Regions from separate parts of the Shewanella vaxholmensis genome, predicted to be linked through region 4. Evidence: predicted binding sites of a transcription regulator. Region 4 holds the regulator's gene; each other region holds the start of a gene.

Region 1 (8,287 bases), on a different contig from region 4:
AAAGGCATAGATTATCTACTTGAAAAGAGCCCCATCAGTGGCGCTGAAGTTGTGCGCTGGACAGGTGAACCAAAAATTTACCCTAACTTGCCTGTGATGGCTGAAACAGTGCCCGACATTAAGGTCACTCGTCCGAGTGCTTACTATATTCCAGCGCAATGGACTCAAGTGATTGATCGTCTTAACGTGCATGGCATTCGCATGACCACGCTCAAAAAGCCAACCGAGTTGAAATTGCAGCAATATACCCTCAGCAATCCCGTGTTTAGCACTAAGGATTTTGAGGGGCGCCAAACGGTCAAAGCCGAGTCAGAGTTAACCAAAGTCAGCACCACTCTGCCCGCTGGCACCATTAAAATCAGTACAGATCAACCGCTAGGCGATCTGGCGATTTTACTGCTTGAGCCGCAATCACCAGATTCTTTACTGCAATGGGGTTTCTTCAATCCTATCTTCACTCGTACTGAATACATTGAAGATTATGCGGTAGAGCCACTGGCGGCCAAGATGCTGAAGGAAGATCCTAAGCTACAAGCGGAGTTCGACAAAGCACTGACCAATGCCGAGTTTGCCGCCGATCCTGAGGCACGCCTACGCTGGTTCTATGAACGTAGCCCTTACTACGATAACCAATACCTTAAGTATCCGGTTTACCGTAGTCGTTGATCATCGCGATTACAAAAGGCTGTGATTAAGCGGGTTTACGCGCACTGATGCTATACACCAAGGGCACCTTCTGCCCTTGGTGTGTTAACACATAACGACCATCGGCTTGCGCTTCGAGCCCTTCAAAGCAGTTATAGGGGCTGAAATCAAACTCGTGGAAGAACTCCAACACTAAGCCCGCCTGCAATAACGCATTGATCACTTCAGATAGACTGTGCGACCAGCACATTAAGGTTTGCTGATCATCACCGGTATTTTCGGTATATGTGCCTTCCTGCTCTATGTCTGGCTCACCCCGATTAAAATAGCTATAGCCATCGAATAGCTGCTGCGCAGGATGGAACTCGGCTATGTAAAACTGTCCGCCGGGTGTTAAACAGGCAGCCACTGTCTGCGCCCATAGAGTTAAATCCGGCAACCAAACAATGGCACCATAGGACGTAAACACAATATCGTGAGGCTCAACCTTGCTCGCCACACTGTAAACATCGCTACAGATAAACTCGGCGGACAACTGTGTCCGTTCTGCCAGTTTTTGCGCTTCAACAATCGCGACCTCTGACAAATCGACGCCTGTGACTCTGGCTCCCATTCGCGCCCACGACAAGGTATCTAAGCCAAAATGGCATTGCAGATGCAGCAAGCTTTTACCTGCAACCTCGAGTTCACCTAGCTCAATTTCCCGCAGCGAAGTCTTACCACTAAGAAAGCCCGCCACATCATAAAAATCAGAAGTTAAATGTACCCGAGTGCGCGCATCCCAAGCCGTCTTGTTCGTCGTTAAATAATCCATCTGCATCCCTTCTTATGTTTTTTGTATTTTCTGTATGTTTGCCCGGCCAGACCTATGAGGCTCAAGCTAACTTAATAAATGAGCAATTTCACTAATCTGTGAGTAAATCCCTCATTCGGCGGACATGTCCGCACAGCCAAGTGCGGACACTTTTAGGTTAACTAATTGATTATGAATGAAACTTAAAATTGGCATGGGCTGTGCAATGTCTTGTCCATCGCAAGACGACTCAGCGCTCACCCGAATAACGAGTGCCAGATAAACAAGGAAGCTAACATGTCACTACGCCCATTTATATTCACCCTCGCTTTTATATTGGTGTTTACCGCAGGGGTATCGCTCACTGGCTGCATTATTAATGTCAACGCCGCTGGCATGCCCGATTTAGACCACCAGCAACGCGAACTCACACTCGATAGCCAAGACTTACAAGGTCTGATTGCCGAGACTGGCGCAGGCAGCCTCGAAATTATCGGTGTCGAAGGGCTAACCCAAATTAAACTCGTCGCCGACATCTATAGCAATAAGGACGGCAACGACGACAGCAAAGTCATTCTCACTCTTGAAAAAAAGGCCAACAAGGCCAAGCTCAAGGCCGATTTTGAACAAAGCGGTTTTAATAATTACTCGCCCTATATCGACCTAAAACTGCAAGTACCTGCGAATTTAGCACTGGATATCGATGACGGCTCAGGTGCCATTTTGATCAGCAAGATGACAGCAGATATCAATGTCAAAGACGGTTCAGGCGAACTCATCATCAACGGCGGTAACAATGTCAGCATTGATGATGGTTCAGGGGATATTGAAGTCAGCCGAATCAACGGCAGCCTCACGATTGACGATGGCTCTGGCGCAATCAAGGTAACTGATATTCGCGGCAATATCGCCATCGATGATGGTTCAGGCAACATCGAAGTCGCCAATGTGCAGAGTCCTGTGACCATCACAGACGGATCAGGCGACATTAATGTCTTTAACACTAAGGGATTAACGATTCTTGCGGCAGGTTCTGGTGATGTGAAATTTAACAAAATCGACGGCCCAGTAAGCATGGAATAACGCGCCGTTTTACCACCCTACACCCAAAGGTTTTACCCACTTCCCGGCGTAGAGACTGATGTTGCAACGGTTCCCAGCCAAGATGTCAGTCTTCTACCCACCCTTTTAAGCGTATGCCCGACTTATGCATTTATGCCACTAACCCCTTGTAGTGGCATTTTTTTAGCTCTCGATTCTTACTTCTTCAGCTCAAAATCAGGCCTAAATTTGATGGCGACGAAATCTTAAAAAATTGATTTATCATGGAATTTAATCGTTAAGCTATTAAGCACTGTCATTCCAGTGACTCGCCGTGAATATGTCCCTATAGGCTCGACCGTGGCATCCATGCCACGAACGGTCACTTCCATGACAGTGCTTAATTCCGCGAGCTAAATCGTATTCTGTTAGCCTTAAACGGCGCCTAAGTGTAAGGTGAGAACCGAGCTAAAAATCTCAGAAGGTGCCATATCTTTGAGCAAGTTAGCCCTCCGAGCAGCGCTCGCTGTTTACTGAACTCGTTTGATAATAGCTTTAAATACATTGCCAGCCTTGTCGTCAATAAATTCAATATCGGGGTAAGCTCTTATCGCCCGTTTTATGCCGCTCCCCAAACCACGATATGGCAACACTTTTGGAGCGAAAGAAGCCAAAATTGGGTTTCTAACGTTTGAGTTGCCCATCTTAATATTTTCTATCGTTAAATTATTAGGCAAGTGACCTGGGCTAACTATTTCAATCCGATCTGTAAACACCAAAACCTTAACTGGTGCAGATACGAAGTAGTCACGATGAATAAGCGCATTGGCAATAAGCTCTTCAAGCACTATTCGCGGTATTTCAGGCTCACCCACAGAGTTGATGCTTTGCTCATTCTGTACATGGCGAATGTTAGACAGCACAAAGCCGAGAACCTTTTGGAACACATCCGAAAGTTTGCCGTTAATATCCTGACTGTCGATGTAATGCTCATCTTCAATATCAACACCAGGGAAAGCGACCGCTTTTACAATAAAAACGGGCAAGCGTACTTGCGGTCTTGAAGCGAATAGAAGAGAACCACAAATGTTTAGTTGACCGTTTTTTGCCAAGTTCATGTTTTCAAGTAATTGAACGCGAGATACTTCTTGGTCTTCAACCCGTTCGCTGTATTCTCTCTCGAAAAATGCGTCAAAAAACTCTTGGTCGATGTCCGCAACTGAACTTCCGCCTACAGGGATCTCATCAGCATGTATCAGTGCTGCTTCTTGAAACATTCGTTGGAGCTCTTCGCGTGCTGTCACTCTGCGTTTATCAGAGCCACTTTTAACCCAGATATACCCATTAGTATCCATGTAAGGCTTGTTCAAACCAGCTTCGACGGTTACTAGCAGCACCTTCCCAGTTGGCAAAGTGAAATTTTGAGTCATTGGATTTATTGCTGGCCTAACGTTATTAGATGCAGCATTAGAGATCCGATTATTAATCTCTCGGATATTTTCGTCAGTCAACCCTGAAATAGATCCATCGTCGTTTACACCAACGAGAATGTAGCCACCTTTAGAGTTGCAAAATGCGGCCATTTCAGAGGCCAATGAGTTCTCATTATTAATGGTGGCTTTAAACTGATGCCTTGAGTCTTCACCGTTGGCAATAATAGCTAAGAGTTCTTCGGTTTCCATGCTTCATATACCTGCTTACGTTTTTCGAAGGCTTCGGCACCGCCTTCCATAATACTAACAATGCGTTGCTGAACTTCAGCACAGTCAATGCTGCCAGTGACTAACGCGATGTGGTCATCTTGATACTCACAGGCTATCACCTGTTCCGCATCACCCAGTACAGGAATATTGGCGTTGTGTGTTGCAAAGATAAACTGAGTAAAGGGCTTGATCTCTCGAATAAGCTTGATGACATCATCATAGATGGTTTGGTTATCCAAATCGTCTTCTGGCTGATCAATAATCACCACATCATTTTCTTGCTGGCTCAACACAAACAGCATCAAGGCAGATGCTCGCTGCCCCAAAGAGTGGTGTGCCAGTGCTTTACCATGATATTCAATAGTGAACACATTAGGGACTTGCCAAGTTAATAAAGAGTTCAAATGTTCTTCAAAGTGCTGCCAAAAAGTATCAGAAGAACCACCAAGTAAGATATCTACTTCTACTTTATCGCGATAGACAGCAGCAAAATCACTAAAACTATTCACCACTCCCTGCAACGTTGCTTCACGAATACGGCTCCCTCGATACAAATCTTGTATGTGCTTCAGCATGGCGGCTTTATTCGCCTTAAACTGCGGCACAATTTTAAGTGGAGAATCAACCCGATTTATCTTGCCCAGCACCTGCTCAATGGTGCGGTACTCTTCCAGCCATAGATCGTTAAGCTGTGCTAATTCACGTTCCAGCGATTGATTCAAATCCGCATATTGCTGCTCGCTTTTGTCTAGCACGGTTATCATTTGTTCGGCTTGATCTAATAGGCTTTTAAGCTGCTTAAACTCCTGTGGGCTAATTGCCTGTGCACCAGCTTGCTTAAGCTCTGTGGCCAGCTTGCGTTCAATCTCCGCGAACTCTTCCTTCAGCGCCTGCTTTTGTTGCACAAAACCAGACAGCTTCTGCTGTAATAGCGCAACAGTATTGTGACCATTTAACACCGTTTGCTTGATGCTATCAAAGCCTGCAATCAACTGCTGATAAGTTTCAAAAAAATCATCAAAAAACACCTGATTCTGGGCAGATTTATACAACGCCTGATTCTTTAGCTCATCCTCAAAGCTGGCGACAAAACTATTGAGATCAGAAAGATAATGCTCGGCACCTTGAATAACTTGCTGCGCTTTGCGTTCGTCGCGGTCAAAATCAATTTGCTTTTGCAGCTTGCTCTCTACACCGTGTTGCTGATAGAACTTGAGCTTAAATACAGCATCTTGCTTTTTCTGCAACCATTCTTGCTTTTGCGTTGCCGCTCGGGTGAGGCGTTTAATCTGATTAATCACATCAACCACACGTTGACGGCCTTGCTCAATTTTTTGCCGAACGGGCACCAGCGCTTCGCCAAGTAGCTTTTCAATCAAATCCTTTTCAAAGCCAGCACCCGTGCTGGAAAGATCTTTCTGGCCAAAATAAATCGGCTGATGCAATACCGTTTCACGTACCGACACTCCCGGTTGCAACTGACCATTCACATACACATCGGGGCGCTCACCCAATATACGGCGAATTTGATAGGGCTGACCGCGGCGGTCAATGGCGTCGATGGTAATTTTTCCACCACTGCGCAGTAAGTGCTTTACTAGACTCTCTTTGTATTCCACATCCGACGACTTATCGCCAAAGGGAATATTCAGCGCGTAACGTACCCCTTCCAACACGGATGATTTACCACTGCCACGAATGCCAATCAGGGTATTGAGCTCAGGCGAAAGGCAAATTTCTGTGCCACCTAAAGTACCAGCCCCTTCAAAGCAGATTTTTTGAATATAAGAATGCTTATAGCTGGGCAACTCGGTCCGGACTCTGGAAGCTTTGTCGCGCAGCGCAAACTTCACCGCTTCAAAGCTGAATGAACCAAGTTTTAGGTAGCTTGCCTCTTTACGGGCCGCCATATACGAAAGGTTCTTGGCATCACAACCTTCCACTTCCGCTGGGTATAAATTACCTAATACCTGCAGAACCTTCGCGCGCTCATCACGGGTTCGCACTTTTTGAAAAGCCAACGCTCTGCGTCTTACTGCCGCGTTATCAAATAGCTCTTTTATGCGCCCTGGTGCAAGGCCGCCCCATAAGCCATTGGGCGCTTCAACGTGAGCAAAAATGAGAAAATAATCTTTATGGAATTTATCTAACTCTCGAACAGAGTCGACAATATCATGGTTCGATCGTGCATTTTCTTGTTCAAAGTTTGCTTGGCCTGCGAATGTAACACTAAGAAAACTTTGGATGTAATTCTCATTCTCTTTGTTATGAAACCATTCATCGGAAAATACCACTAAAGTATGCACACCAGCTTGTCCATCTTTAATGGATAGCTCAATGCCAGGCAACAAACCAATGCCTGACTTTTTGGCATTCTTGCGCAGAACTTTAAATTCATGCAGATCGAACTTATTGTGGTTGGTAATCACACCAAGGCCAATACCAGCGTTAGCTAGCGCCGTGACATACTGGTTTGCATAGTCGTTCTCCTCACCACTATAAGTAAACTCTTTATCGGCGCGAGTATGGAGGTGGAAGTCAGCCTTTAACCAGCGACTTCCATATTCAAAAACTTCACTATTCATCATCAAACTCCTGCAATCCAATCAAGCTATTTCGAGTTAAAGTAGCTTCATATTTAGCTCTGCCGCTTCAAATCTAGGAGTTAAGTTCCTCATTCTACTAAACTCAGCACAGAAACTTTGACTAATTCCTGCACCTTCACAGAACTATTTTGCTGTAACATGATTAAGAACATTCGCATATTTCAACATTTGTAAATTCAACTAAACGCTGGACGGGTTACGCGGGCAGTGTTCGGAGCGACTCGAGTATTCTTATAGATTTCAGCTCCATCATTCTACGATGTCCCACTGTTTTTATGTAATTTATATAAAAACAACTAAGTATGAATAGACTAATTAAATTGAACCGAAATATACAAAGATTTTGACTTGCCTTTACTCGGATGCGAGAAAGTGCTCACTATTGCTCTATATTTGTCCTATTGAATAGCAACCGGCACAATTTATCGCTACGACAATTGCTAAATTCTACTACTTAGCAACAGAGTTGGAATATATGTAAGCTTACAGAATACTCTGTGCTTAATCATTGTATTCAAATACCAATGACTTAACCGGATTTTGCTCTTTTATATCGCACTACGATCGACAATATCAATCAACGCCAGCTTTTGAGCACGACTCAGCTTTTTAACTGCTATTTCACGGCGCAGTGCATCGCCGTGACTACCAACCTGCTCTTGATACATCAGCGTTAATGGACCTTTACCCCGCAGATACTTAGCGGATTTGATGCCACCCGACTGATGCTCACTAAAGCGTCGCGCTACGTCAGTGGTGACGCCTGTGTATAAATGCCCGTTGGCGCAGCGGACTATATACAAGTACCAAAGGGCTGATTCGGTCACTTACGAATGACCTACTTCGCCATGCCTAACAGACTCAAGAAGAAGGCATATTCTTGGGCTGTGTCTTGGTATTGGCGATAGCGACCACTCTTACCGCCGTGTCCGGCTTCCATATCCACGTTAAGTAACAAGACTTTATCGTCGCTCTTATACCATTGGTTTTTAACATCGCGCAGCTTAGCGACCCACTTGGCGGGTTCAAAATACTGCACCTGTGAATCATGCAAACCCGTCGTCACTAACATGTGTGGGTATTCTTGCTCGGTGACATTGTCATAGGGCGAGTAACTCAGCATGTAATCAAAATAGGTTTTCTCGTTCGGATTGCCCCACTCGTCGTACTCATTGGTCGTCAGCGGAATCGACTCGTCCAGCATAGTGGTCACCACATCAACAAACGGCACATGAGCGGCGATGGCAAAATACTTATCCGGCGCTTGGTTAGCAATTGCGCCCATTAGTAAACCTCCCGCGCTGCCGCCAGAGGCGACGACCTTGTTTTTATCGCCATAACCTTGTGCCGTTAATGCCGTTGTTACATCGATAAAATCATTGAAGGTGTTTTGTTTATTCAACAGCTTACCGTCGTCATACCAAGGGCGGCCGAGCATTTCTGAACCGCGCACATGAGCGATGGCATACACAAAGCCACGATCGAGCAGACTGATAACA
Region 2 (8,287 bases), on a different contig from region 4:
AGCTGCAGTTGGGCATAGATAAATTTTTCATTGAATGGAAGGCTAATAAGCTAGGCGTTCATGAATTTGGGAATGGGCGTGGGTTTCAATGAGCTTGGCAATTTGGTTTTGCTCTAATTGCTGAAGCGCAGAAATTTCGTCATAAATCTTGTCTTGAACATCCAGCGGCATGCGAACATGCTCCATAAACATTCTAATTCCTAGCATGTCACCACTTTTGAAAAGTTGGCTGAATTCGGTGGCTTCTATCTCGATTAATGCATTCATAATACTTCACCCTAAGGTTGGATTTGACACAGATACAACAGTCTTGCTGTTACTTAAGAGATACGCCTAAGTTTGATCTAGGTCAATTAAACTGCATATTAATCTTTATTAATAAAGGGTTTTGTTGTTTATAAATAATCAGTTATAGATTTAGCAAAACAGTACTTTAAAAAATAGGGTTGTTTAAAACTGGGCGTGTCTAGATGAGCTTGGAGCGAATGCAGGGTTATGCGGCAAGCTAAAGCGTAGCGGATAAAAAAATAGCGACGAGCGATAAACGCTGGCCGCTATTTTTGTGATTAGGTATTTAAAAAACGCCTAGAAAGGGTGAAACCTTATTTAGGGATAGCCAGAATCTGACAACCATTAATCCCTGCATTTTGCAGCGTGTGACGCTTACGTTCGGCATCACGCTTACGTTCATAAGGACCTAAAGCGACTTTGTACCACACGCCAGTCGTACCTTCGACTTGTCTTACTTGCGCTTCTAAACCTTGGAAAGCGATGACAGCTTTCATCTCATTCGCCTGTGATTCTTGGCGGAAAGAAGCACATTGCAATTGATATTGCATTGGCGCTCGTGTTGCAACCACATCGGGAATATCGACCTCAACATGCTTGTTTTCAAGCTCATTGAGATAGGTCCATTCTTCCTTTGGTTGAGGCGGCAGAGCGTTAGGGTCCTTCTTCGGCGGCGCAACAGGCTCTGCTGCTTCCTCTTTCTCCACAGGAATAACGACGGCTTTACGCTCGGGTTCTTTCACTTTAGGAGTGAGCACCACATTTTCTTGCGGCTTCACTCGAGTTTCAGTTTTCTTGGCCGGAGTTGGCTGCGGCTTTTCTTCTTGTGGCGCATTATCTTTAATGCTCCATAGAAAATAGACGAAACAACCCACAGCGAGTATGACAAAGCCTATCAGCGTCAGCGGCAGCTTCTTACGCGGCGCTGATTTAGATTGTGAAGGCTTTGCTCGGGTTGGACGAGTCGCGCGGACTGGGCGCGGTTTAGCGCCCGACTGCGGCCTTCTATTGGCATAATCGCGATTACTCATGGCTTACATCCGCTCTAAGGTTTCGATACCGAGTAGATTTAGGCCTTTTTGTAACGTACGAGCCGTCAATTGTGCGAGTAATAAACGGCTATTCTTTTGCGCGTCGTTATCGGCGGCAAGTACGGGGCAGGCTTCGTAGAAGCTTGAGAAAGCACCCGCTAATTCATACAGGTAAGCGCACAATACGTGCGGTTGACCTTTATCGACTACGCGACTGAGGATCTCACCGAACTGTGCTAATTTGTTACCGAGATCTTTCTCTTTTTCATGCTCAAGCACGATTTTCGCTTGGCTCAAATCCAGATCAGTTACACGCTTGAAGATGCCCGCAACACGGGTGTAAGCGTACAGCAGGTAAGGCGCGGTATTGCCTTCGAAGCTGAGCATTTGTTCAAAGCTGAAAATGTAATCGCTGGTACGGTTTTTCGACAAATCAGCATATTTAACGGCACTGATCCCAACGACACGGGCGATTTCAGCCAGCGTGTTCTCATCCATATCTGGATTTTTGCTGCGAACGAGTTCTAGTGCGCGCACGTTTGCTTCTTCTAACAGGTCGACTAACTTAACGACGCCGCCGCTACGGGTTTTGAATGGACGGCCATCTTCGCCGTTCATAGTGCCAAAACCTAAGTGCTCCAATGACATATCTTCACGGACAAACTTAGCCAGCTTGGCTAGGCTAAAGACTTGTTGGAAATGCAGTGCCTGACGTAGGTCAACAAAATACAGGACGCGATCGGCTTTTAACACGTTCGAGCGGTAGCGCATTGCCGCCAGATCTGAGGTGGCATACAAGTAGCCGCCATCGGCTTTTTGGATGATAACAGGCAGTGGCTCACCTTCTTTATTGCGGAAGGCTTCTTGAAACACTACTTTGGCACCGTTGCTTTCGGTTAATAAGCCTTGGGCATCTAAATCTTTAACCACTTGCTCGAGATCGGCGTTATAGGCACTTTCACCGTGCACGTCGGCGCGGGTCAGGCTCACACCTAAACGGGCGTAGACTTCATGGCAGTGACTCAACGAAATGTCGTTAAATTCGCGCCACAGTTTGTTGCAGTATTCGTCGCCAGATTGCAGTTCAACCACTAATTGGCGAGCGCGGGTCGCGAATTCTGCTGATTCGTCGAAACGCAGTTTAGCAGCGCGGTAAAAGTTTTCTAAATCAGACAGTTCAAGTTGAGCTTCTTCGCCATTTTTGGCGCGTAGCTCTTCCATATAGGCCAGCAACATACCAAATTGTGTGCCCCAGTCGCCCACATGGTTTTGACGGATAACCTTATGGCCCAAAAACTCCAGCGCACGTACCACACTGTCGCCAATGATGGTTGAACGTAGGTGACCTACGTGCATTTCTTTGGCGAGGTTGGGCGAAGAGTAATCGACAACAACGGTTTGCGGTGTCGGTAATTTAATACCTAAATGCTCATCGTTGACGGCATTTTGTAGTTGATCCGCTAAGGCGCTGTCGTTGATGAAAAAGTTGATAAAGCCTGGGCCTGCAATTTCAACCTTAGCCACAAAAGCCGAAGCCGGTAAGGTATCGATGATCAGTTGGGCTAATTCGCGTGGATTCTTGCCCGCGACCTTGGTTAGCATCATGGCTAAGTTGGTTGCCAAGTCGCCATGGCTCTTATCCTTGGTTCGATCTACCTGAATGCGCGCTTCAAAGTCAGCAGGCACAATACCTTGTTGTTTAAAGGATTCTAGAGTTTGTTCAAGTAATGATTGGATATGTGATTTCATGGGTTCTAATCGGCACTAACTTTAAGAGTGAATACAGGGAATAACCGCATATTTTAGCCGCTTGTGGTTAACAATTGCTATCTTCCCGATGATTTTTTATCAAATGGCGCTTAAATACTTATCAAATACTCGACTCAGAGGAGATCCTGCGGATCTCTGTCTAAGCTCCATCGGCAGCGTTTAGCTTCGAGCAGTTGTTCTACAAGCGGATGAATACGTTCAAACTCTTGCTGCAGACGGTTGCGGTTTTTAGCTTGGAATAGCAGTTGGCGACGGAACTTGCCGGCTTTTTTATCTAAGGGCGCTGGCATAGGACCAATTACCTCAAATTCTTTATCTTGCGGCAAGAGCGCGGCGAAGGCGTTGAGAAAGTTATCGGCATCACTGGCTAAATGCGCTTCGGCGCGTACCAACACCATGTGCCATGCTGGCGGCAGCAGTGCCTGTTGGCGCTCTTTTAACTGGCTACGGGCAAACTCGCCATAACCGCGGTGCAGCAAATCCCGCAAAATAGGATTGTCACTCTGGTGAGTTTGCAATAATACCGTGCCGGGTTTACTGGCACGGCCCGCACGCCCTGCGACTTGGGTATAGAGCTGCCCAAAACGCTCGGGCGCGCGAAAGTCGGCGCTAAATAAGGCGCCATCGACATCGAGTAGCCCAACCAGCGTCACATCAGGAAAGTGATGACCTTTAGCCAGCATTTGCGTGCCGACGAGGATTTTATATTCGCCCTTATGAATTGCGTTTAAGTGGGTTTCTAATGAGCCTTTTAGGCGAGTGGTATCGCGGTCGATGCGCACCACTGGATGTTTCGGAAACTCCTGTTGCAGCGCTTCGGCGAGTTGTTCTGTGCCTATACCTTGGCCCATCAGCATAGTGCTGCCGCATTTGTGGCATTGCTTAGGGATGGCATATTGATTGCCACAATGGTGGCAGCAAATTTCACCAAGGGATTGATGTACAGTAAAAAACGCGTCGCAGCGGTCGCACTCGTGTAAGTGCCCACACTCGTGGCAAAGCAGGGCGGGTGCAAAGCCGCGGCGATTGAGAAACAGCAACACTTGGTTGCCTGCATCTAAATGCAGGCGGATTTCGTTCAGTAACGGCACTGACATACCGGCTTTCAGCGGCATATTTTTAATGTCGATAATGCCTTGGCGCACTTTTTTAGCCGCACCTGCGCGTTCACCCAATTGTAAATGATGGTAACGGCCGCTTAAGGCATTTTGTAGACTTTCGAGTGAGGGCGTCGCTGTGCCCAAAATCACCGGAATCGCTTCTAAATGGCCACGCATGACTGCCAAGTCGCGGGCATGATAACCAACGCCTTCCTGTTGTTTGAAACTACTGTCGTGTTCTTCATCGAGTATGATGATGCCGGGATACGCCATAGGTGTGAACAAGGCTGAGCGGGTGCCGATAATGATGGCGGCCTGACCGCAGCGGGCTTGGCGCCAAGCTTCGAGTCTCTGATTGTCGGTTAACCCTGAATGCAAAATGGCGACATTGACTTTGAAACGGCGCTTAAAGCGATTGATAGTTTGGGGCGTTAAACCGATTTCAGGCACTAAAATTAATGCTTGCTTGCCTTGCTTAAGGACTTCTTCGAGCACCGCCAAATAGACTTCCGTCTTACCCGAACCGGTAATGCCTTCTAATAAAGTACAGTGATATCCTTGTTGCAGATTTAAAGTGGCAACGGCGACGGCTTGTTCTTTATTGAGTTTATGTGGCGTTTCGTCCATTTCGAGTGTGGTGCGCCAGTCGAGGTTAAGCTCGGCGACTTTCTCATGACGTGCTACCCAGCCTTTATCTTCTAGGGCTTTAAGCGCCGCCTTACTGATGTCTAAGCTGATAACCTCTTCTTGGGTTAAGCTGGCGGTTTTGAGTAACTCGAGTAGTTTTTTCTGTGCGGGTGCGCGTTTAACTGCTTCGGGCGCAATATTTTGGCCTATTTCAGTTAATTGCCAGAATTGAATCTTTTGTGGCGCGGCATTGAGCCCTTTGCGAAGGGCGACTGGTAAGGCTTGGGTTAGCATCTGCCCTTGGCTGCAAAAATAGTATCTCGCGGCCCAAAGCGTTAATTTATAAAGTGATTCAGGCAGCAAAGGTTTATCGTCGATAAACTCAAGCACAGACTTAATCTGTTTAGGCGCTAAGCTGCAAGACTCAGTGATACCTGTGACTAATCCGATTAATTGTTGACGACCGAAGGGGACTTTAACGCGCACGCCTATCTGCGGTGTACTAGGATAAGTTTCGGGTACGCGGTAGCTAAAGGTTTGCCGCATAGGCACAGGTAACGCAACTTCGACAAACAATGACATATGCAGGCAAGTCTTAGGCAAGAATGTGGTTTAGTGTACTCAGCGCGGCTGGCTAGGGCTAGCCCTAATGATGGTTTACCAAGGATAGTTGAGAGTAAATAAATGGCTAATATAGTGAAATCATTAGGTCTACTCGCGTTAGTGTGTAGCGCACCGAGCATGGCACAAGTCTCCCATGTGAGCGTTAACAGCCGCATGTTTGAGTTAGGTGGTTATCCAAAACTCAGGGTGAATGTGATTGCGGACAATCAAGACATGTCGCGCTTAGAGTTTGTGGTGCAGCAAGCTGGCGGCGAAGAAAAGTTAATGGTTGAGGAGCTTAATCGCTTTTTAGTTTTGCTCACAGGTGTTGAAGATGTAAAGGATGACAAAGCTAAACTCTTAGTGAGGGAGTATCGACTCGACCGATGGTACGAGGTCAAAAGTATCAATCTATTTGGCGAGGCTAAGCCAACATCGGCTGCGCTATCTATGAGCGCGGCATCGGGCAGTAAAAATACGACGACAGCGCTGGTGCAAAAGCGTGCGGATAAAGTGAATGTTCAGCCTGTAAAAGTGGCCGCAGAATCCACATCAGCGGTGGGTGCTAAGACCGCGACGGTTATTACGGCTGCAAATATTCATATAGATACTCATGTAAATACTCATGTAAATACTAAGCCCACAGTGCCAGCGGCTGAAGTTGTGACTGGCTTTAAATTTCCTGAAGCAGCGGATGAGCAAAATACCCAGGTTGCCGAGGTAAAGGCTGCCGCCAAAAACTCTGAACCTGTTGCCGTTAAAGCAACGTCTGCTGAAACTATGATGCCTGAGCCTGTTATGTCTGAAGTCGTAGTCACTGAAGCAGTTAAGACAACAAATAGCGAACTCAAAGTGAATGCCGCTGAAACGTCCCCAACCGCTTCGCAGACACCTGAACATTGTCAGTTAACTTATCTTGCAGGTGAGACCTTGTGGCGAATCGCCAATCGCTATGCCAACGATTGGGACGTGAGTGTCTATGGCGCTATGCTGGCGATCTATGAGGCGAATCCTGCGGCGTTCTCAAAAAATAAAATCAACGCACTCAAGAGTAATGCGGCTCTGTCCTGTCCTTCGAAAATGATTTTGGCACAGCATGCTAACGCCAAAGAGGCTCAGGCGATGTTTGAAGCTAAAGAGGCGGGAGAATGAAGCGGCGAACTAAAGTCAAAATAGACGCAGATTAACCGCCAAACGCTCAGATAATCTACTTGTATCCCTTGTGGGTATGCTGTACCATTCTGCGCCCTAAACATATTGTTATTAACATGCATGTGGTGTCCGACTACGGGTTGGAAGAGCGACATGGCCTTACACTTTTGAGGTAACCCCAATGAAACCAGGTATCCACCCAACATACGCTATCATCACTGCAAACTGTACTTGTGGTAACGTTATCAAAGTAAACTCTACTGCTGGTAAAGATCTGCATTTAGACGTATGTGGTGCTTGTCACCCATTCTACACTGGTACACAAAAAGTTGTTGATACTGGCGGTCGTATCGACAAATTCAACAAGCGCTTCGCAGTGCTTGCAAAGAAATAATTGCGATTGCAATGTTTCTAGAAAAGGCGCCTATGGCGCCTTTTTGCTTTCTGTCATTTGCTGAACTGCTTTATTTACGCCTATCTTAATACTTATGTTAAATCCCCCATCTGGTACGACTTCACTCAATTAATCGTCAACTTACTGAGTATTGCGAGTTCAAGTATGTAATTCGACTTATTTATAGCAATTATCTATAAGATAAATATGCTAGCCGTTATATATTGTAATTTAACCAACATTTTTGAGATTAACTCGCTACAACTAGCGCTATAACTACAAAATATATGTTTGTTTCCTACAAAATATATTAAGAAATGCAGCTTTATTATAGGAGATAAGTTTATAAAACTAAGCTTAGAGGTGATATTTGCAGGCTAAAGTGAAATTTCTGAATCTCTTATTTAAAAATCCCCCTTATTGGCGTATCTTACCCCGACCAGCCAGACTATTAACATCACCCTTTGGTGAGACTAGATGTGTGTTGGTAGGCCTTACTCTCATAAATTATAAATGTCGCATTTCAGGATTTTAAAATGTCAGATATTCGTCAACAAGCACTCGATTATCATGAATTTCCAATACCAGGCAAAACCGCAGTTTGCCTTACCAAACCTGCCGAAACGAGTCACGATCTCGCTCTAGCTTATAGCCCTGGAGTGGCTGAGCCTGTGCGTGAAATCGCGGCTAATCCTGACAATGCGTATCGTTATACCAATAAAGGTAATACGGTTGCCGTGATTACCAATGGTACGGCGATCTTAGGTTTAGGCAATTTAGGCCCCTTGGCTTCTAAACCTGTGATGGAAGGCAAAGCATTATTATTCAAGCATTTTGCAAATATCGATTCGACAGATATTGAGATCACCCACAATACGCCTGAAGAATTTATCAATACAGTTGCTGCGATTGCTGACACTTTTGGTGGTATCAATCTTGAAGATATTAAAGCGCCAGAATGCTTTGTTATCGAACGTGAATTGATTGCCCGTTGTAAAGTGCCAGTATTCCATGACGATCAACACGGCACCGCAATTGTGACCGCGGCGGGTATGATTAACGCGCTGGAAATTCAAGGCAAGTTGATCAGCGACGCAACGTTTGTGTGTATGGGCGCAGGTGCGGCAGCCATTGCTTGTATGACTATGCTGGTCAAGTGTGGTGCGAATCGCGCTAACATTTATATGTTAGACACTAAAGGTGTGATTCATTCTGGCCGTACGGATCTTAATGAATATAAAGCGCTATTTGCGAATGATACAGACAAACGCACGCTTCTTGATGTTATTAAAGGCGCAGACGTGTTTTTAGGTCTATCTGGT
Region 3 (8,287 bases), on a different contig from region 4:
CTGAACTGAACTGAACTGACAATATGATCCTGATAGAAATCACATTGCCAGTTTTATCTTAGCTATTGTCTATAGCCGTTAAAAATTACAACTCTATAGGCTCAACGTCTGGACTCTGCCAACCTTGCGCGAATATCTGCCAAAGAATATTCAGTTAAGAGTTCACCATCGGCAAATACGGGGACAAACTCGCAATTGTTAACATCTTGCCAGCTCGCTTGATCTTTAAGATAAAATTGCCCTTGCTCATCTTTAAACACCGCAACCAGTCCCTTAGCTGATTTTTTAGTACCGTCATCGGTTTTAGGATCTTTAAATATTTCTCTGTCTTTACCATCAACTTTCGCAAAGGTCGCTTTCACCGCGTAACCGTCGGTATCTCGGGTCACGTGTTGATAGGTAAAACTGCCAATCCCAAACACAATATTGGTTGACGCAAAACCTTTGGCCTTTAAGCCGGCACAAATGGCTTCAGCCCGCTCAATGGTGATTGAATCGCCATAAATCAGTCCGACATGGCTATCGAGTAATTTGTAACCTTTTGCAGTTGTGCTGCCCCCAAAGACATCCCACAAACACTCGATAGCGCCTTTATACTCAGGGCTCCCCACAGCTGCTTGTGGATCACCACAAATGATCTTCACCGGACAACCCGTATCAGGCCTAAACACCACTTTGCCCTCACGCGCAAGAATACGGTCTTTTAAGGCAACGGTGAACTCTGTCATCACCTGCCAAAAATCCCAAGAATCAGAAACGATACTGACAATGCCGCTAGGATAAATATCTTCAATCAGACGGCGGAACGTCTCTAATTCATTCTCCATACCACCCGCACACATCACACTGTGCTCCGTTGCGGCCACACTGCCACCGACAAGTTCATGATCACTATCGGCACGGTAATATTGCTCAAGAAAATCAATCGCGGGAATGGTATCTGTACCCGTAAAACTGAGTAAATGGGCGGCGCCGCTCATTACCGCAGCCTCTGCACCATACATGCCGCGGAAACTAAAATCATGGCCCTGCCAATCAACAAATGCGATGTCACCATCGGTTTCTAGCGCGTAAGTCTCAAATATTTTGCGGTATTGCAGCGCGGTTGTAGCACTGGTACACATACCCCACACATTCGCGGAAAGGATGGTTTCGAGGTAATTGGTCAACCAAAAGAACCGCTCATCGGTATTGTACAAAACCAAGCAAGGCACTTTTAGTGGATACACTGAGCCTTCAGGTAATGCCATGATTTTTACTGGTAAATAACCTAAATCATGCAACTCCTCAATATGCTGAGTACCGACATTATTTGGCCCGAGATAGTTATTGATACGGCGGGAGAATTGGCGAATGATCTGATCCTTGGGTTGTTGAAAGAAATCACGGTTCCAATTGTCGATCAAGAAATGCTTGATAAAATACTGCAAGCCAAAAAACACCATTTGGTCTGTATAACCACGACGGGATTTACGGGCGGTCAAGTTACTAAAAATCACTTGAGTATTATCGGGATACTGACGACGGTGGTCGACTTTGTAGCCATCAATGGCGGTAACGGGATTCAAGTACATAATATTTTCCTTAATGATTCATATAACTCAAAACAGCATGGCAATCACAGAACTCGCTCGAAATATGTGCAGGGACACCTAAACTATCGGTACAAAATAATCTGTCGATGCCCGCCTCGCGCAGAGCCGATTCGCTGGCCTTATCTTCATAATGTGACACGATCAAAATGACGCTTTGGGCCCCCTTTTGCTTTAACTTGATGGCAAGTTCGATAAAGGTTCTGCCACCAGCACAAATGTCATCGACGATTAAGCAGGTTTTGCCCGATAAATCATCACAGAACACTTCAGTAGCGATAATATGACCATTGACCACATCACGATGCTTATCGGCCCTGATCACCGGCATTCCCTGTAACGCTTTAGCTAAGCCGAATACTTTCTTATTCGCCCCCGCATCGGGTGAGACTAACACTAGCTCACCCGATAATTGAGCTGCAATCGCGGCGACAAAGCTGTGGTTGTCAATAACTTGCACTCGGTCTAACAATGCGGCGGTGACATCGCTGTGCGGGTCAAAAATGCTGACTGAAGCATATTGCTGCTGATTAATCAGGCTGGCATAGACTTTTACCGATAAGGCCTCGCCCACATTACACACTCTATCTTGGCGGGCGCCCGGCATATAAGGCAGTAACAGATCGATTTGCTCTGCACCGCTGCGGCGTAATGCATCAGTTAACAACAAGAGCTGCATGATGGAATGATCGCCACGATAGCCGAAGAAAAGTGTGACGCGTTTCGCTGGAGGAACCAGTAGTTGAACATGATTCTCCCCCGCGCCAAATTGAAATAAACGGTAATGAGCCTCATCACTAGCTGCGGGTAACTGATAAAAATCGGCTTGCAGTTGTTGAGTGTTAACTGTGCCTTGATACGCTTGAATGCTTTTAGATGCTTGAATACGTTGAGACATACTAACCTCCTGTCTATGGCAAGATTACCGCAATTAACGGCGCCCTTGTTGTCTACAGAACCAATAGTGTCTTAAAGACATTATTATGTAAAGTTGATTTTTAGACTATTTATGACGAAATAAAAGCCATTGATATACCTAAATTGCATATAGTGTCCTTTAGACACTATATGCAATTTAGGTAACTGAATAGGAAAAAAGCTGTTGAGTAATATCAAAATCTAAAACATAAGCAGTTGTCATTAGCCCCATGAAAACGCGTTTCAATCTGCAACGACTTTGATCAACATTCTAAATTTCTTAAGAATCGGTACGATGCGGTATCGGGTTTCAAGCGGTATAAATTCGCAGGACGCCCCCGTTCAGTGCGCTTTAATCCGGTATCGATCAATAAATCGGCCTGTTCAACCCGCCGACGAAAAGATTTACCTTGGATAGGCTTACCCAGTAAAACTTCATGTACATGCTGCAGTTCTGGCAAGGTAAAAGGTTCAGACAGTGCAAAGCCTGGCACTAAAGAATATAAGGCTTTCTGTGTTAAGCGTTCCCGCGCTTGCTCAATTAACTGCAGATGATCAAACGCTAAGGTCATCTTTAACACATCCTCTAATGGCCACCACTTAGCATCACTCACTGAATCAATCTGGATTTGGCAGGCTTGATAACTCATCAAGGCGGTGTAACACACTGTCACCGACCAACCTCTCACATCGCGACAGCTATTACCCACAGTGCAAAGCTGCTCAATATAAGGTGGCACTACCGCGGTTTTCTCATGCAGTTTACGTAATACGGTTTGTTCTAAGGATTGATCGCAATTTTCATCGATAAAGCCTCCGGGTAATCCCCACAAACCTAAAAAAGGATGGTTTGAACGTTGCACTAAGAGTACTTTAAGCTGCTGATCATGGTAGGTAAACAATACGGCATCCACTGTCAGTAGCTGAGCCTTGAAAGCCTTAGGATCGTAATTGGCAAGATATTCCGCTTCAGTCATGAGTATTCCCCATCATTCAATATCATAAGCTTAACTTAGGCATGACACAGCTTCAAACACATTATGTCTTAGCGTCACTAAGTAAATATCCTGCACCGTGAGCATAGCTACTTTGGCCAAATTTACGCTGATAACGCGGCAACATAGTCTCGTTCCCCAATAATCCGCCTTGATGCAAATACATCACATGACCTGGTTCACTACGCTGTAAATAATCCTCAAGCACAATAAAACCTAAGGGATCGTAGAGTAATTCAAATTGAATACCTGAGGCACAAACGCGCTGCCACATGGCATAGAATTCAGGGTAGAGTTTACCAAAGTGATATTTTTTGCCGACATTCACTATCTGTGGATGCTCGAGAGTATTTGGATTAAGCATAGAGAATTGCAAACGTAAATAATCATCGCCGCCCACCACGGCGCAAGTCACGACACGAATCGCCGTTTGCTGACGAATAAAGTACTGATTTAAAAATAACGCCGTCGTCCCCGTCCCCGACGGTAAAAATACCGTTAAATCGACTAAATCATTCGCCTGCGCAAATTGCACTATTTCTTGCGCTAATACATTTACCCCGTATTCAGCGTAGGAACAACGCCCGCCCTCTGGGATAAAAAGCGCCGTCGGCTCATTCGCGAGTACCTGAGTCTCAATATACTCTTGGCAACTCAGTCGCGCACTACCCGTTTGCAAAGCAGGTTCACAACTAACGTTGTGGCCAGATAAAACCTGAGGTTCACCCTGCGACTGAGTAAACGCCAGCTTTTGCGCCATTAACTCACTTAAGTCGATAATATTGGCGCCATTTGCCAATGCCGCAGCGTAATTCCCCGTGGGATGCTTAACAATCTGGCTGGCAATATGGTCAACATAAAAATCACACTGCCAGCCTTTCATCTTGGCCAATGTAGATAGGGAATACAAAGAGTTTGCTAAGGGTGAGCCATGACCTATCACCTTGTTGATGCCTGCAAACTCATGATCTAAAAAGTAGCCGAATTTACGCGCTTTATTGCCGCTAAACGCTGGATGCAATAAATCATCACGTTTTAGAAATATTTCTCGACCAGCAAAGGCAAAAATATCGACGGGGGAATTTGCAAACATCAGGCTACTCAAACGATTAAATACTCAGGCTTTTAAGCCATTGGATGGAATGGCTAGTGTAACGCCGCCTTTGCTCTTCTGCTCTTAAGAAATTAGCAATTTAGCGAAGAATTAGTAAAAATCACAAATGAAGCTTAAACAGGCGGATGTAAGATATTGATTTTTGAAAATAAAATAATTGGCACGTTTCTCGCTTAGTCATTGGCATATATTCAGTTTATCAAAGCTAACAGCATTCATTACAGCTAACGATAATGGCTAAAAAAGTAACATAAGGAGTTTTCAATGGCAGTATTACGCTTAATATTCAACATAGCTTGGTTTGTGCTCGGTGGATTTGTAATGGGACTCGCTTGGTGGCTCGCAGGTATCCTGTGTTTTATCAGCATTATTGGTATTCCCTTTGGCCGCGCCTGCTTTGTTATCGGTGAAATGACCTTCTGGCCCTTTGGTCAAGAACAAATCAGCCGTCGTCACTTAACCGGACGTGACGATTTAGGCACAGGTGCCCTAGGCATGGTGGGAAATATTATTTGGTTCTTGCTGTTTGGGATCTGGTTAGCCATAGGCCACCTGGTCCATGCCTTAGCCTGTTTTGTGACTATTATCGGTATTCCCTTTGGAATACAGCATCTTAAACTGGCATTACTCAGCCTAACACCGATAGGACAAACCGTCGTGGCTAAAGCCTAATCGGCAGTGAGTTATCCGTCTTAGCGCTGTTCATTGCCGATGATTTACTGTCGATGATTTACTGTGGAGAATGGATAGGGCTTTTTCATCCCACACTGAAAATATCGCCTCGTTAAAGGCCATTTCTTCCTCCAGTAAATCGTTGCAACTGTATTGAGTATGGACATATTGCGCATGGGCAGGTTCATCATCCTCTTGAACCTCAGTTTGCGACTTAGTCGGCGCCACAATTGCCAACAGATAATGTGCCAGTTTTGCAGGGGCATCAATGGCCGCATCATGGCCGCAATACGCTAATACTATCAAATCCGTGTGAAAGTGCTGTGCCAAGGCTTTGCTCGATGCCATGCTCACCAACGCATCACGGTCGCCACAGAGTACACTTATCGGCACTTCCACGGTCAATGGACACTGATATTGAAAAGCCGCCCACAGTTGCCGCCAGGCGTTACGAATAGTTGGCGACGATTGGCGGCGAAATTCACTCCATTCGGCAATTAAACTGCAGTCTCGCCGATGACGAAAACTGGTTAAACGCACTATCGTCGACTCGATGGGATGTAAGGCTTTACCTCGAGCCCGCAAGAAAAACGCCTTCAATGCATTCAGTGGATTAAATCTTTGATACCAAGCCGATAAATTAGCCGCACTGCTGTTTAGTACAAATACATGCCTTATCTGCCAAGGTCGCTGACGCGCCATTTCCAGTGCCAACATACCGCCCATAGACAAACCGAGAAGGTAAATGCCTTCTCCTTCTTGTACCTGCTCATCCAATTGCTGCCACACTGCATGGGCATAGTCAGCAATCTTAAGCGGACTGGCCTCGGTTGATAGCGTTCCATTGCCCGGCAAGTCAGGAGTCAGTACTCGCAGCCCCTTTTGTCGCAGTCGCTGATCGAAGCCATTCCAGTGGCGCTGATCACGCATTAATCCCCGCAATAACACCCAAGTTGTCATGACTGTGGCTCCCGATACCAATACTGCCGCGCGCACTCAGTGAGTTCAGCCAAACGTTCAGGCGTTAACTGCTCTAACGATTGGGCGTAGGCCGCTTCCATCATAAATTGCATCAGCACTGTGTGCCTGCGTAAAATTCTGTGATGACGATGTGTTTTCTGCGGATTGAAAAAACCTGCAAAATTAAATATTTGTCTGGGATTTTTCTTAATCCAAGCCCAGGATCCCATCTCTAATGTCAAAGGCAGAAACGGTACCTGCGCATGGGGATCGGCCACTTGATGTTGGCGATAGAGGTAATCCCAAATATCCCCATGGGTGCGATAAAACTGACTCTGGGGTGCGAGCCGATAATGGCCATGATGGGGATAACTCTGTTCAAATAATTGTTTTAGATGAAAAATATAATTGGCATTTTCGAAGGCGGTACGCGTATGGGCGTAGGGGAACCAAATATGATCACTCAAGCCAAAGCCTGAGTGAGCATCGAGGGAAATCAAACTAGTGCTGCGGCTCAGCAATTGCTGTACATAGGCAACTAAGCCAGTAGTTTCAAGCTCCATTCCCCCCATGCCGCGATACCAAGGCAGCCGCGACGATATCCGCTGCCCTCCCACCATAAAGGAGACTTTTTCGCTGGATTCTATCGGGGCGTTACGCATCAAATCCACTTGATTGCCATTACCCCGCGTTCCCATAAATAAACCAACGGGATTCACCACAGGCACAAAAGCTAACCGCACGCCCGTTAACATCTGTTGTAGATGTTTATCCCACACCAGCCGCTGCAACAAACTGTTCAGCAATGCCAAGATGACTTGAGAGCCAATACGTTCAACCCCATGCACGCCGCCCACAAAGAGTACTGTCGGACAGGGCTTATCTCCCCCGCCCAGTTCAACACTGTAGAGAGGAAAATGTTCGTGACGAAATGGGATGTCGGCAAGAATTTGATACTGCAACTTAAGATGATGAGTATCAATGAGTTGTTGCAGCGTATCTAACTCAAAGGGAAGTTTATTCATGTCACCTTAAACAATAAAATGAGAAAGCAACTCATGCCGTTAAGGTGATGCTAATAGTGAACAAAGACAGAATGATGACAAGCGGAATATCTGATGTAATTTTGAGAGGAATTGGCTGAAAATAGAGGAAAAAATAAGGGGTAGAATAGAGAGTTCACTAACCTAAATCATGCATTAGTCTTCACGATACAGTAGCTCTCCGATGATGGTTTCGACGTCTATTTGCGCCAAGCCTTGGTCGAAAATATCCCGCCAACGTCTGCCTTCTTCGGTATTACGAAACGCGATATAAAGCTGCTTATTCGCTAAAATTTGGCGGTTGATTTGCAGTTTGTCCGCCAGCGGTTGTAAAGGCTTTTGCTTAAGTAAATAGTGCAGCACGTTGACATCGATTACCGCCGCATCAATACGGCCGGCGGCCACTTTCTTAATATTGTGCTCATCTGAAGTAACGGCTTCAGTCGGCTGAACGCCTGTGGAAATCATGCGATCTAACGCCTGAGTATTCACATAATCTTTCACCACACCTAAGGTATAGCGATTCAGATCTTCGACATAATTCCAACTCACAGGATGGGCTTTTTGCTCCACCAGTCCCAAAGGACCGTCGCCAATCGATTTAGAAAAAACAAACTTTTCAGTCTCAAAGTAATACTCAGGGAAATAACCCAGATAGTCAGAATTAGGCATACTGGCGAGCTTTACAGCGCGGCTCCATGGGTAAAAATCCACTTCTAATTGGTGCCCCATCACTTTGAGCGCCGCCCGTGCCACAGCAATACTCGCGCCCTGCTCGGATAATTGCTGCCCAGAATAAGGCGGCCAAAGTAAGGATGTCAGCATTAAGGTATCCGCTTTCGCTGTGCTCAATCCCATGGAGGAAAGGCAACACGCAAGGAGCATTGAACGCCATCGAACCATTTGGGACTCCTTAGCCTGCAGAATGGATTGACTACTAAATCATCGACAAATTGAGCTTTAGTTTTTATCTGCCAAGATTTTTTCTCTGGT
Region 4 (8,287 bases):
GTGCACAAACATGCCACTACTAAGCGCTTGGTTTAACTGGTCTAGACTATGTCCGGTGTGATCGTTTTCTGAATTATCTACGGGCATTTGTCCTCCATAGTTGTCCGCCACTGTGCGGCAAATTGGTTCGAGAGTGCGCTGCTTGGCGCAGGGCTGAGACTTAGCGGTGACTTCGCGATAGCTATGCTTCAGTCACAGATAGAGCACTCTGGCATAGGTCATGCGTTTTACGCATAGATTAAGGCGGTTAAGACTAAGGTGAGTCGGCGGTAATGCTCGCTAGTGTAATCGCCTATGGTTCGTGTCGTCGAGCGACAAATGTGTCGCCAAGCTTTTGAAACGAGATGTGAACTGCACAAATAAGCAGTGTTAAATGTGAGGTGTACTAATCTGAGTGCCTGTGTGGAACACTGAGTATGAAATGAAACTAACAGGCTTCGTCAAACTTAGCGTCGATTAAGGCACAAATGGCATCCAGAGCGGGCTCAGCATCTGGGCCTTCGGCGATAAGTTTAATGGTTTTACCCATGCCAGTTTCAAGCATCAATAAGCCAAGCACGCTGGCGGCAGATGCCTGTTTATCGCCTTGTATTAAGGTGATGGTCGCATCAAACTCGGATGCCAGTACCACCAACTTAGTAGCGGCACGGGCATGTAATCCCAGTTTGTTACAGATGGTGATCTGACGTTCAAGCTTTGGCATTATTCAGCTCTCGATGGCGGGCATAAACTTTATGTTTACCGTTACTAAAGCGTTTAGCCAATTGCTCTGCGACGTAAACCGATCTGTGTTGCCCACCCGTGCAGCCAATCGCCACAGTTAAATAACTGCGATTGTTGCGCTCGAGATGTGGCAGCCAAGTTTCCAGTAAATTTTCGATTTGCCAGATGAACTTATTCACGAGTGGTTGACGATTTAAGAACTCAGCCACGGGTTCATCTAAGCCTGTCAATGGACGCAGCGCCAGTTCCCAGTGTGGGTTAGGCAGGAAGCGTACATCGAACATAAAGTCGGCTTCGGTTGGCATACCGTGCTTAAAGCCAAAGGACTCGAAGTTGATCACTAACTCTTTATCGACGCTGCCGAGCAGAATTTGTCTGACTTGGTCGCTTAAATCATAGATATTCAGGTTCGACGTATCTATGTAGTGATCGACCAGTTTTGACATAGGCTCGAGCAGCTTCCCTTCCAGTTTTATCGCTTCTTGCAAAGAGACTTGGCTCTTCGACAAAGGGTGCAAACGGCGGGTTTCGCTGTAACGCTTGAGCAGAATTTTATCGCTGGAATTGAGGAAGAAGCTGGTTAACTCAGTATCAGGAGGCAGGCTCGCGAGTTGCTTCACTAAGACCTTGTCCTGCTCAGGCATGTTACGCACGTCGACACTGATGGCGACGAGATCGTTACTGCCTTTGAGTTGCTCAAGCAAAGTGCCGATTAAGGGCAAGGGAAGGTTATCGACACAATAATAGCCGAGATCTTCGAGTACCCTTAGGGCGACAGATTTGCCTGAGCCTGAGCGGCCCGACACTATGACCAGTTTCATCCAGTGATTACCTGATAGAGTTCCGTTTCATCATGCGTCTTGCGTAATTGCTTTAATATTTGCTTGTCGCTCAGCTTTTCGGCCATGCAAGACAAGGTACTTAAGTGCTGCTGACATTGGTCTGCAGGCACCAGTAGTGCAAATAAAATATCAACAGGTTGCTTATCGATAGCATCGAATGCTATCGGCTCTTCACACTTAATGAGTATGGCAATGGGCTGATCTATATCGGCTAGTCGACCATGTGGAATGGCGATGCCGTTACCTATACCTGTGCTCCCCATCTTTTCGCGCGCCACTAGGCTTTCGAATATCTCTTGAGATGAGAGGGTCGGGTACTGGGCAGCGACTAAGTCGCTGATGAGTTCCAGTACCTTTTTCTTGCTGCCCGGAGTGGCGCAGGTAGTGCACTCCGGCCGCAGTATGGTACAAAGTTCCATTATTAGTGTTTTGTTAACTTCTCTTTGTGTTTAATAACCTGACGATCAAGCTTGTCAATCAGGGCGTCTATAGCGGCATACATGTCAGCATGCTCTGAAGTAGCAAAAACTTCACCACCGATAAGATTTATTCTCGCTTCGGCGATCTGTTGCATTTTCTCGACATTGAGCACAACGTGCACATTATTGATCTGTTCGAAATGGCGTTCAAGTTTTGAAAACTTTTCTTCTACATATGCGCGTAACGATTCGGTAATTTCGACATGGTGTCCACTCAGGTTTATTTGCATAGAAACGTCCTCCGATATCCACTGTAGGTTATAAACTTTTACGCTGATTAGAAGGCGGAATGAGCATAGCCTCTCGGTACTTCGCAATGGTTCTGCGGGCTACGTTGATCCCTTGTTCTGCCAGAAGTTGCGCCATCTTACTGTCGCTCAATGGTTTTTTCTGGTTTTCCGCGGCAACCAGTTTCTTAATGAAGGCCCTGATTGCTGTGGATGAGCACTCCCCACCATCGTCAGTACCGACGTGGCTAGAGAAGAAGTATTTTAGTTCAAAAAGTCCCTTAGGGGTATGCATGTATTTCTGTGTCGTCACCCGTGAGATGGTCGACTCATGCATTTCTACCGCTTCGGCAATATCGTTAAGCACCATAGGTTTCATGGCTTCTTCACCGTATTCAAAGAAACCTTGCTGATATTGCACTATGCAATTCGCAACTTTAAGTAAAGTGTCGTTACGGCTTTCTAGGCTTTTGATAAACCATTTAGCCTCTTGCAGATGGCCACGAATAAATTGGCTATCGGCTTGGTTTTTAGTACTGCGCGCCATCGATGCATAGTGTTGATTTACATTGATTTTTGGCATGCAGTCTGGGTTAAGTTCAACCACCCAGCGGCCATTCTTCTTCGACACAGACACATCTGGGATGACGTATTCGTCATCGTTGGGCGTAATCAATAAACCTGGGCGGGGATTGAGGGTTTGGATAAGCGCGATGCCGTCCCTTAACTCATCCTCTTTTAATTTAGTCTTACGCATCAACAATCTAAAATCGCGGGCGGCGATCAGATCTAAATGATCTTTGATCAACATGCGGGCATTTTCTAGATGGGGAGTGTCAGCGGCGAAATGCGACAGTTGGATCAGCAGGCACTCGCTTAAATCGCGGGCGGCCACACCAATGGGATCAAAATGTTGAATGCGCTTGAGTACGGCTTCGACTTCGTCGAGTTCGACCTCAGGATTACCCATAGCTTCGAGGATTTCATCAGTGCTTTGGGTGAGATAGCCTTGATCGTCGATGGCATCAATAATGGCGGTAGCAATGGCTAAATCGGTTTCAGAAAACGGCGTGAGGTTTTTTTGCCATTCTAAGTGCTCATACAGGCCTTCACTGGTCTCACCTTGGAAGGGCATATCATCTTCACGACTGCCACCGGGGCCAGAATTAGGGGAGGCGGTGAACACTTCATCCCAGGTGGTGTCCATGGGGAGTTCGTCGGGCATGGACTCTTTCGTGAGCGACTCTGCCGTGTCTATGGTGGAGCTGTCTTTTTCTGGCGGCAGGGTGCTAGATTCACTGAAATCCGTATCGGATAGCGTTTGGTTTACAGGGGCTTTAGTGGCGTCGAATTGATCCTCTTCCAGCTCGAGAAGGGGATTAGAATCTAAGGCTTGCTGGATCTCTTGCTGCAGTTCTAATGACGACAGTTGCAACAGACGTATGGCCTGTTGTAATTGTGGCGTCATGGTTAACTGTTGACCCAGTTTGAGCTGGAGTGACGCTTTCATGTTACCGCTGATCCCTACGTTATTATTGTTGGATGAGGTCGCTTGTTATCATCTTGAGTGGAGCACAATGCTGGCACAAATTGCCTTCATTGGCTCCGCTTGATTAACTATAGCCTGAATTGTTCACCTAAGTACACAGCCCTAACTTGCTGATTGTCTAAGATCTCTGCAGGTGTTCCTTCGGCAATCAGGTTTCCGTGACTCACAATATAGGCATGTTCACACACATCTAATGTCTCGCGAACATTATGGTCGGTGATCAACACGCCAAGGCCACGACTTTTGAGCTGTTCGATAATCTTTTTGATGTCGATAACTGAAATAGGATCGACACCCGCAAAGGGTTCATCGAGCAAAATGAACTTAGGATTTGCTGCTAACGCCCGCGCAATTTCGACACGGCGACGTTCACCGCCCGACAATGACATGCCTTGGCTGTCACGGATGTGGGTGATGTGGAATTCTTCGAGCAGATGCTCGAGTTGTTCTTCCCTTTGCTCTTTCTTCAATTCTTTGCGCGTTTGCAGTACGGCCATGATGTTGTCATGGACTGTCAGCTTACGGAAGATACTGGCTTCCTGCGGCAAGTAACCTATGCCTTTGCGGGCGCGCAGGTGCATAGGATCTGCGGTTAAATCATCATCGTCGATAAAGATGTGGCCTTTATCGCTTTTAACCAGACCGACGACCATGTAAAAGGTGGTGGTTTTACCCGCACCGTTTGGGCCGAGCAGTCCAACAACTTGACCTGTCTTTACCGTTAGACTGACGTCTTTAACCACTTGGCGACTCTTATAACTCTTCGCCAGATTTTGTGCTCTTAGGGTGATTTGGGTCATTTAGAGTCCTGCTTTTTCACAGGTTTATCCGCTGGCGCGTCTGGTTTGGCATCATCTTGATAGCTTTCAGGCTGAATAATAGTGATCACGCGATCGTCACCACTACCTGTGCTTTCTGCAATCAATTTTTGCTGGATGATGTTATAGCGGATCACATTACCCGTCACTTGGCTACCTGCTTGATCTAACGAAGCTTGGCCTTTCAGTGTCAGGGTACGGCTTGCCATATCGTAACGAATTTCTTTCGCGCTCGCCGAGGCTGGACGGCCATCGTCTAACACTTGGCTGTAAGTTGCGGGGTTACCAGTGGCCACTAAAATTTTGCTATTTTCACCTTCGGCAGAAAATGCACGCAGTTCATTTGCTTGGATTTTTATCGAGCCTTGGGTAACTTCCACCGGACCAAAGAAGATGATCTGGTTGTTCTTGATATCTGCCGTTTGGCTCACTGCTTTGATTTTAACTTCCTGCTTTAGGTCGTCGACTTTAGCAAAGGCGCTCATGCTCATTATTAGCATTAGGCTGGCAAGTAATACGTTATTTTGCTTCATATGTTCCTACTACCTGACTGGTCAATTTCACTTCCTGCGCGTTGAGGTCGGCATAAAGGCCTTGGCCTTGAATATTAAAATCTTTCCCTGTGACGTAAATGGTACGGTCAGAGGTCATTATCATAGTATTGAGATCGAGTTCCAGATAACTGGTGGACAAGGTCTGGATCGGTTCTTCTGCGCTAATGGCATCAATAATAACATTGTTTTCGAGTACAACCTTGCCCGTTTCCTTGTTTAGCTTGCCCTGATCTGCACTGAGTTGCCATTGTGCTTTACCTTGGTCTGGATAAACAAGATAAACAGGTTGAGTAAAGTAAGTTTGATTCGTTGAATCATAATGTTCCATGTGTTTCGCCGTCACACGGCTATTAACTAGCCCTTGTTCATTGAACTCAACACTGCGCAGATCTTCAATGATGAAATCTGGGGTATTTTGATCTTTAACTCTATTATCGGTATCACCGCTGTGTTTGTTCTGCACTTGCCAATACAGCACTAATGCCGTTCCAAAAAAAGCAATAATCGCGAGTGTCACACGACTCATATACTCATTCCATGGGCCGAAGTGAATTTATTTTGACTGAGTAGCAATAGATCTGTGAGTTCACGCAGTGCACCGTGGCCACCATTGAGCGTAGTGACAAAGTGGGCGTGCTGACGCACATAGGGATGACCATCGGCCACACTGACCGCTAAACCGACGACATTCATCACGGGTAAATCGACAATATCATCACCGATATATGCTACTTCTTCCGGGGTGACACCATAGAGTGCGAGCAATGCTTCATAGGGCTCGAACTTATTATCTACGCCTTGGTAAATATGGGTAACCCCAAGGGCTGTCATACGGTTTTCAACGATTTTGGATTGACGTCCAGTGATAACGGCGAGATTAAAACCGCTGGTGAGTAGCGAGCGCACACCATAGCCGTCGCGGGTGTGGAAGGCTTTTAGCTCTTCGCCGCTATTGCTTAGGTAAATACGGCCGTCGGAAAACACTCCATCGACGTCACAAATCAACAGTTTAATCTTTTGCGCGCGTTGCCACACATCATCACTGATTGGGCCGTAAAATCCTTGCTGTGGCATTAAATGACTCCTGCTTTAACCATGTCTAGCATGTTAAGAGCGCCGATAGGATGGCGGTCTTTATCGATAACAATTAATCCGTTGATGTTTTTTGAGTCCATCACTTGCAGCGCTTGGGCGGCCAACACACCGTCTGTGATGGTCACGCAGTTACGGGTCATCACATCGGCGATGGGCGTAGTGCGTAGATTTACTTCGGCATCGATAACGCGGCGTAAATCACCATCGGTGAAGATACCAACCAGCTTGCGCTGATCATCGATAATCGCCGTCATGCCTAAGCCTTTTTTGGAAATTTCGTACAGGGCTTCTGTGATGCAAATATCGTGGTTAACGAGCGGTAAGTCATCACCGCTATGCATGACATCGCAGACTTTTAACAATAACTTACGCCCTAAAGCACCGCCAGGATGGGACATAGCAAAATCATCACGGGTAAAGCCTTTGGCTTGTAGCAGCGCAATGGCAATGGCATCGCCCATCACTAAGGTCGCTGTGGTGCTTGATGTTGGGGCGAGTCCAAGTGGGCAAGCTTCTTCTGGGACTTCAATACATAAATGTACTTTAGCTAAGCGCGCCATGTTCGATTCGGGTTTACCTGTTACCGCGATAACGGGCACGCCCATACGTTGGATGACGGGCATTAAGGTGAGGATTTCGCTCGACTCACCAGAATTAGAAATCGCTAAAATCACATCGTTATCGGCTAATACACCGAGATCACCGTGGCTGGCTTCACCCGGATGCACAAAAAATGCGGGCGTTCCTGTGCTGGCGAGGGTGGCAGAAATCTTATTGCCGATATGGCCCGACTTGCCCATGCCCATGACAATCACTTTGCCTGTGCAGTTGAGGATCAACTCGCAAGCTTCTGCAAATTCAGCCGAATCAACATATTGATAAAGATTGTCTAGGGCTGACTTTTCAATGTCGATAACTTTACAGCCCCATTGGCGCAGTTGTGATTTGTCTACCATGTCTATCTCTCTTTTTGCATTGTCTTTGTCGCCCCATGATGGGATTGGAATAGCACAATTTGGTACGCGATAAAGATGATATGTAATAGGCTTTCTGCCAAGTTTTAGTTTGTTTTCAGACGATTTAGCTCATGTCTCGTTGTGGTGAGTTTCCTAAAACAACAAAACAATTGCGGCAGGCTAGAGCGATTGATCTGACTCGTCAAGTTCAGCTGCGGCAGCTATGCATGCACAATAACCCGTTTAGCAATTGAAGGCCTTGAGCAATATCATCGTCTTTGTCGTTTATTTCAATGGATTTATCCCGTATCGCTGTGGGTATTACCGCACGGGATGCCTCGATTTCACACTCGTGTATCGACTTATCACACCTTAAAAGTGGACGAAGAGCGAGCTAAGTGCGAACGAATTAGCCAATATTGCCAATTCTGCAACTAGGTTGAAAACATTAAGTAACATTTTACCTGTGCAGAGTGAAAACTTAGGGCGCATTTTCGCTGTAAATGAGGCAAATTGAAAGTATCGCAGGGCGATAGTGTCGATTCGGTTGTAGGTTAAAGCGCAATTACGTACAATTTGCGGCTCTTCGATTGGTCAGTCTAGGAAGACTAGGATCACCTCTTTGCAAATGTCGGAATCAAGCATGACTCAAGAACAAACTCCGTTGGTTGAGATCCGTAATTTGGGGTTTAGCCGCGGTCAGCGTGTGATATATGAAGATATTAGCCTGTCCATTCCAAGGGGCAAGGTGACGGCGATCATGGGGCCGAGCGGCATAGGCAAAACGACCCTGTTAAAGTTGATCGGCGGCCAATTAACGCCTGACCACGGACAAGTGCTATTTGATGGCCACGATATCCATGGCGTGAGTCGCAATGAATTATTTAGCCTGCGTAAGCGGATGAGCATGCTGTTTCAAAGTGGCGCGCTATTTACCGACATTAATGTGTTCGATAACGTGGCGTTTGCGCTGCGCGAACATTCTTGTCTGCCAGAAGACATTATTCGCACTATCGTGCTGATGAAGCTTGAAGCCGTAGGCTT

The links. The regulator sigma-54, encoded in region 4, starts transcription at its own class of promoters, with help from an activator protein. The targets are predictions, from matches to a motif close to GTTGGCACGNNNNTNGNNT.
Region 1: a site for sigma-54 is predicted at 1,647-1,665, ahead of Q4Q46_RS09275 (DUF4097 family beta strand repeat-containing protein). Genes of this name have one in related genera too.
Region 2: a site for sigma-54 is predicted at 5,412-5,430, ahead of Q4Q46_RS14230 (FimV/HubP family polar landmark protein). Genes of this name have one in related genera too.
Region 3: a site for sigma-54 is predicted at 4,776-4,794, ahead of Q4Q46_RS12535 (YccF domain-containing protein). Genes of this name have one in related genera too.

Annotation. Positions count from the first base shown of each region.
Region 1 covers NZ_JAUOEV010000008.1:93,225-101,511, reverse strand. Annotated here, with positions in the region: gene Q4Q46_RS09285 (M14 family metallopeptidase) at 1-666, shown strand, start outside; gene Q4Q46_RS09280 (class I SAM-dependent methyltransferase) at 692-1,459, opposite strand; gene Q4Q46_RS09275 (DUF4097 family beta strand repeat-containing protein) at 1,736-2,521, shown strand; gene Q4Q46_RS09270 (RNA/DNA-binding domain-containing protein) at 3,010-4,161, opposite strand; gene Q4Q46_RS09265 (TrlF family AAA-like ATPase) at 4,140-6,767, opposite strand; partial or broken gene Q4Q46_RS21355 (hypothetical protein) at 6,804-6,899, opposite strand; partial or broken gene Q4Q46_RS09260 (GIY-YIG nuclease family protein) at 7,337-7,606, opposite strand; gene Q4Q46_RS09255 (S9 family peptidase) at 7,627-8,287, opposite strand, start outside.
Region 2 covers NZ_JAUOEV010000016.1:45,488-53,774, reverse strand. Annotated here, with positions in the region: gene Q4Q46_RS14250 (hypothetical protein) at 43-267, opposite strand; gene Q4Q46_RS14245 (SPOR domain-containing protein) at 603-1,319, opposite strand; gene argS (arginine--tRNA ligase) at 1,323-3,068, opposite strand; gene priA (primosomal protein N') at 3,203-5,398, opposite strand; gene Q4Q46_RS14230 (FimV/HubP family polar landmark protein) at 5,501-6,571, shown strand; gene rpmE (50S ribosomal protein L31) at 6,753-6,965, shown strand; gene Q4Q46_RS14220 (malic enzyme-like NAD(P)-binding protein) at 7,502-8,287, shown strand, end outside.
Region 3 covers NZ_JAUOEV010000013.1:48,650-56,936, reverse strand. Annotated here, with positions in the region: gene Q4Q46_RS12555 (nicotinate phosphoribosyltransferase) at 102-1,574, opposite strand; gene prs (ribose-phosphate diphosphokinase) at 1,585-2,490, opposite strand; gene Q4Q46_RS12545 (NrtR DNA-binding winged helix domain-containing protein) at 2,774-3,487, opposite strand; gene Q4Q46_RS12540 (pyridoxal-phosphate dependent enzyme) at 3,549-4,598, opposite strand; gene Q4Q46_RS12535 (YccF domain-containing protein) at 4,884-5,291, shown strand; gene Q4Q46_RS12530 (alpha/beta fold hydrolase) at 5,322-6,251, opposite strand; gene Q4Q46_RS12525 (M14 family zinc carboxypeptidase) at 6,248-7,276, opposite strand; gene Q4Q46_RS12520 (substrate-binding periplasmic protein) at 7,451-8,197, opposite strand.
Region 4 covers NZ_JAUOEV010000012.1:118,806-127,092, forward strand. Annotated here, with positions in the region: gene mgtE (magnesium transporter) at 1-87, opposite strand, end outside; gene Q4Q46_RS12160 (HPr family phosphocarrier protein) at 428-703, opposite strand; gene rapZ (RNase adapter RapZ) at 690-1,544, opposite strand; gene ptsN (PTS IIA-like nitrogen regulatory protein PtsN) at 1,541-1,984, opposite strand; gene hpf (ribosome hibernation promoting factor) at 1,987-2,274, opposite strand; gene Q4Q46_RS12180 (RNA polymerase factor sigma-54) at 2,303-3,781, opposite strand; gene lptB (LPS export ABC transporter ATP-binding protein) at 3,889-4,620, opposite strand; gene lptA (lipopolysaccharide transport periplasmic protein LptA) at 4,617-5,171, opposite strand; gene lptC (LPS export ABC transporter periplasmic protein LptC) at 5,158-5,718, opposite strand; gene kdsC (3-deoxy-manno-octulosonate-8-phosphatase KdsC) at 5,715-6,266, opposite strand; gene Q4Q46_RS12205 (KpsF/GutQ family sugar-phosphate isomerase) at 6,266-7,243, opposite strand; gene mlaF (phospholipid ABC transporter ATP-binding protein MlaF) at 7,887-8,287, shown strand, end outside.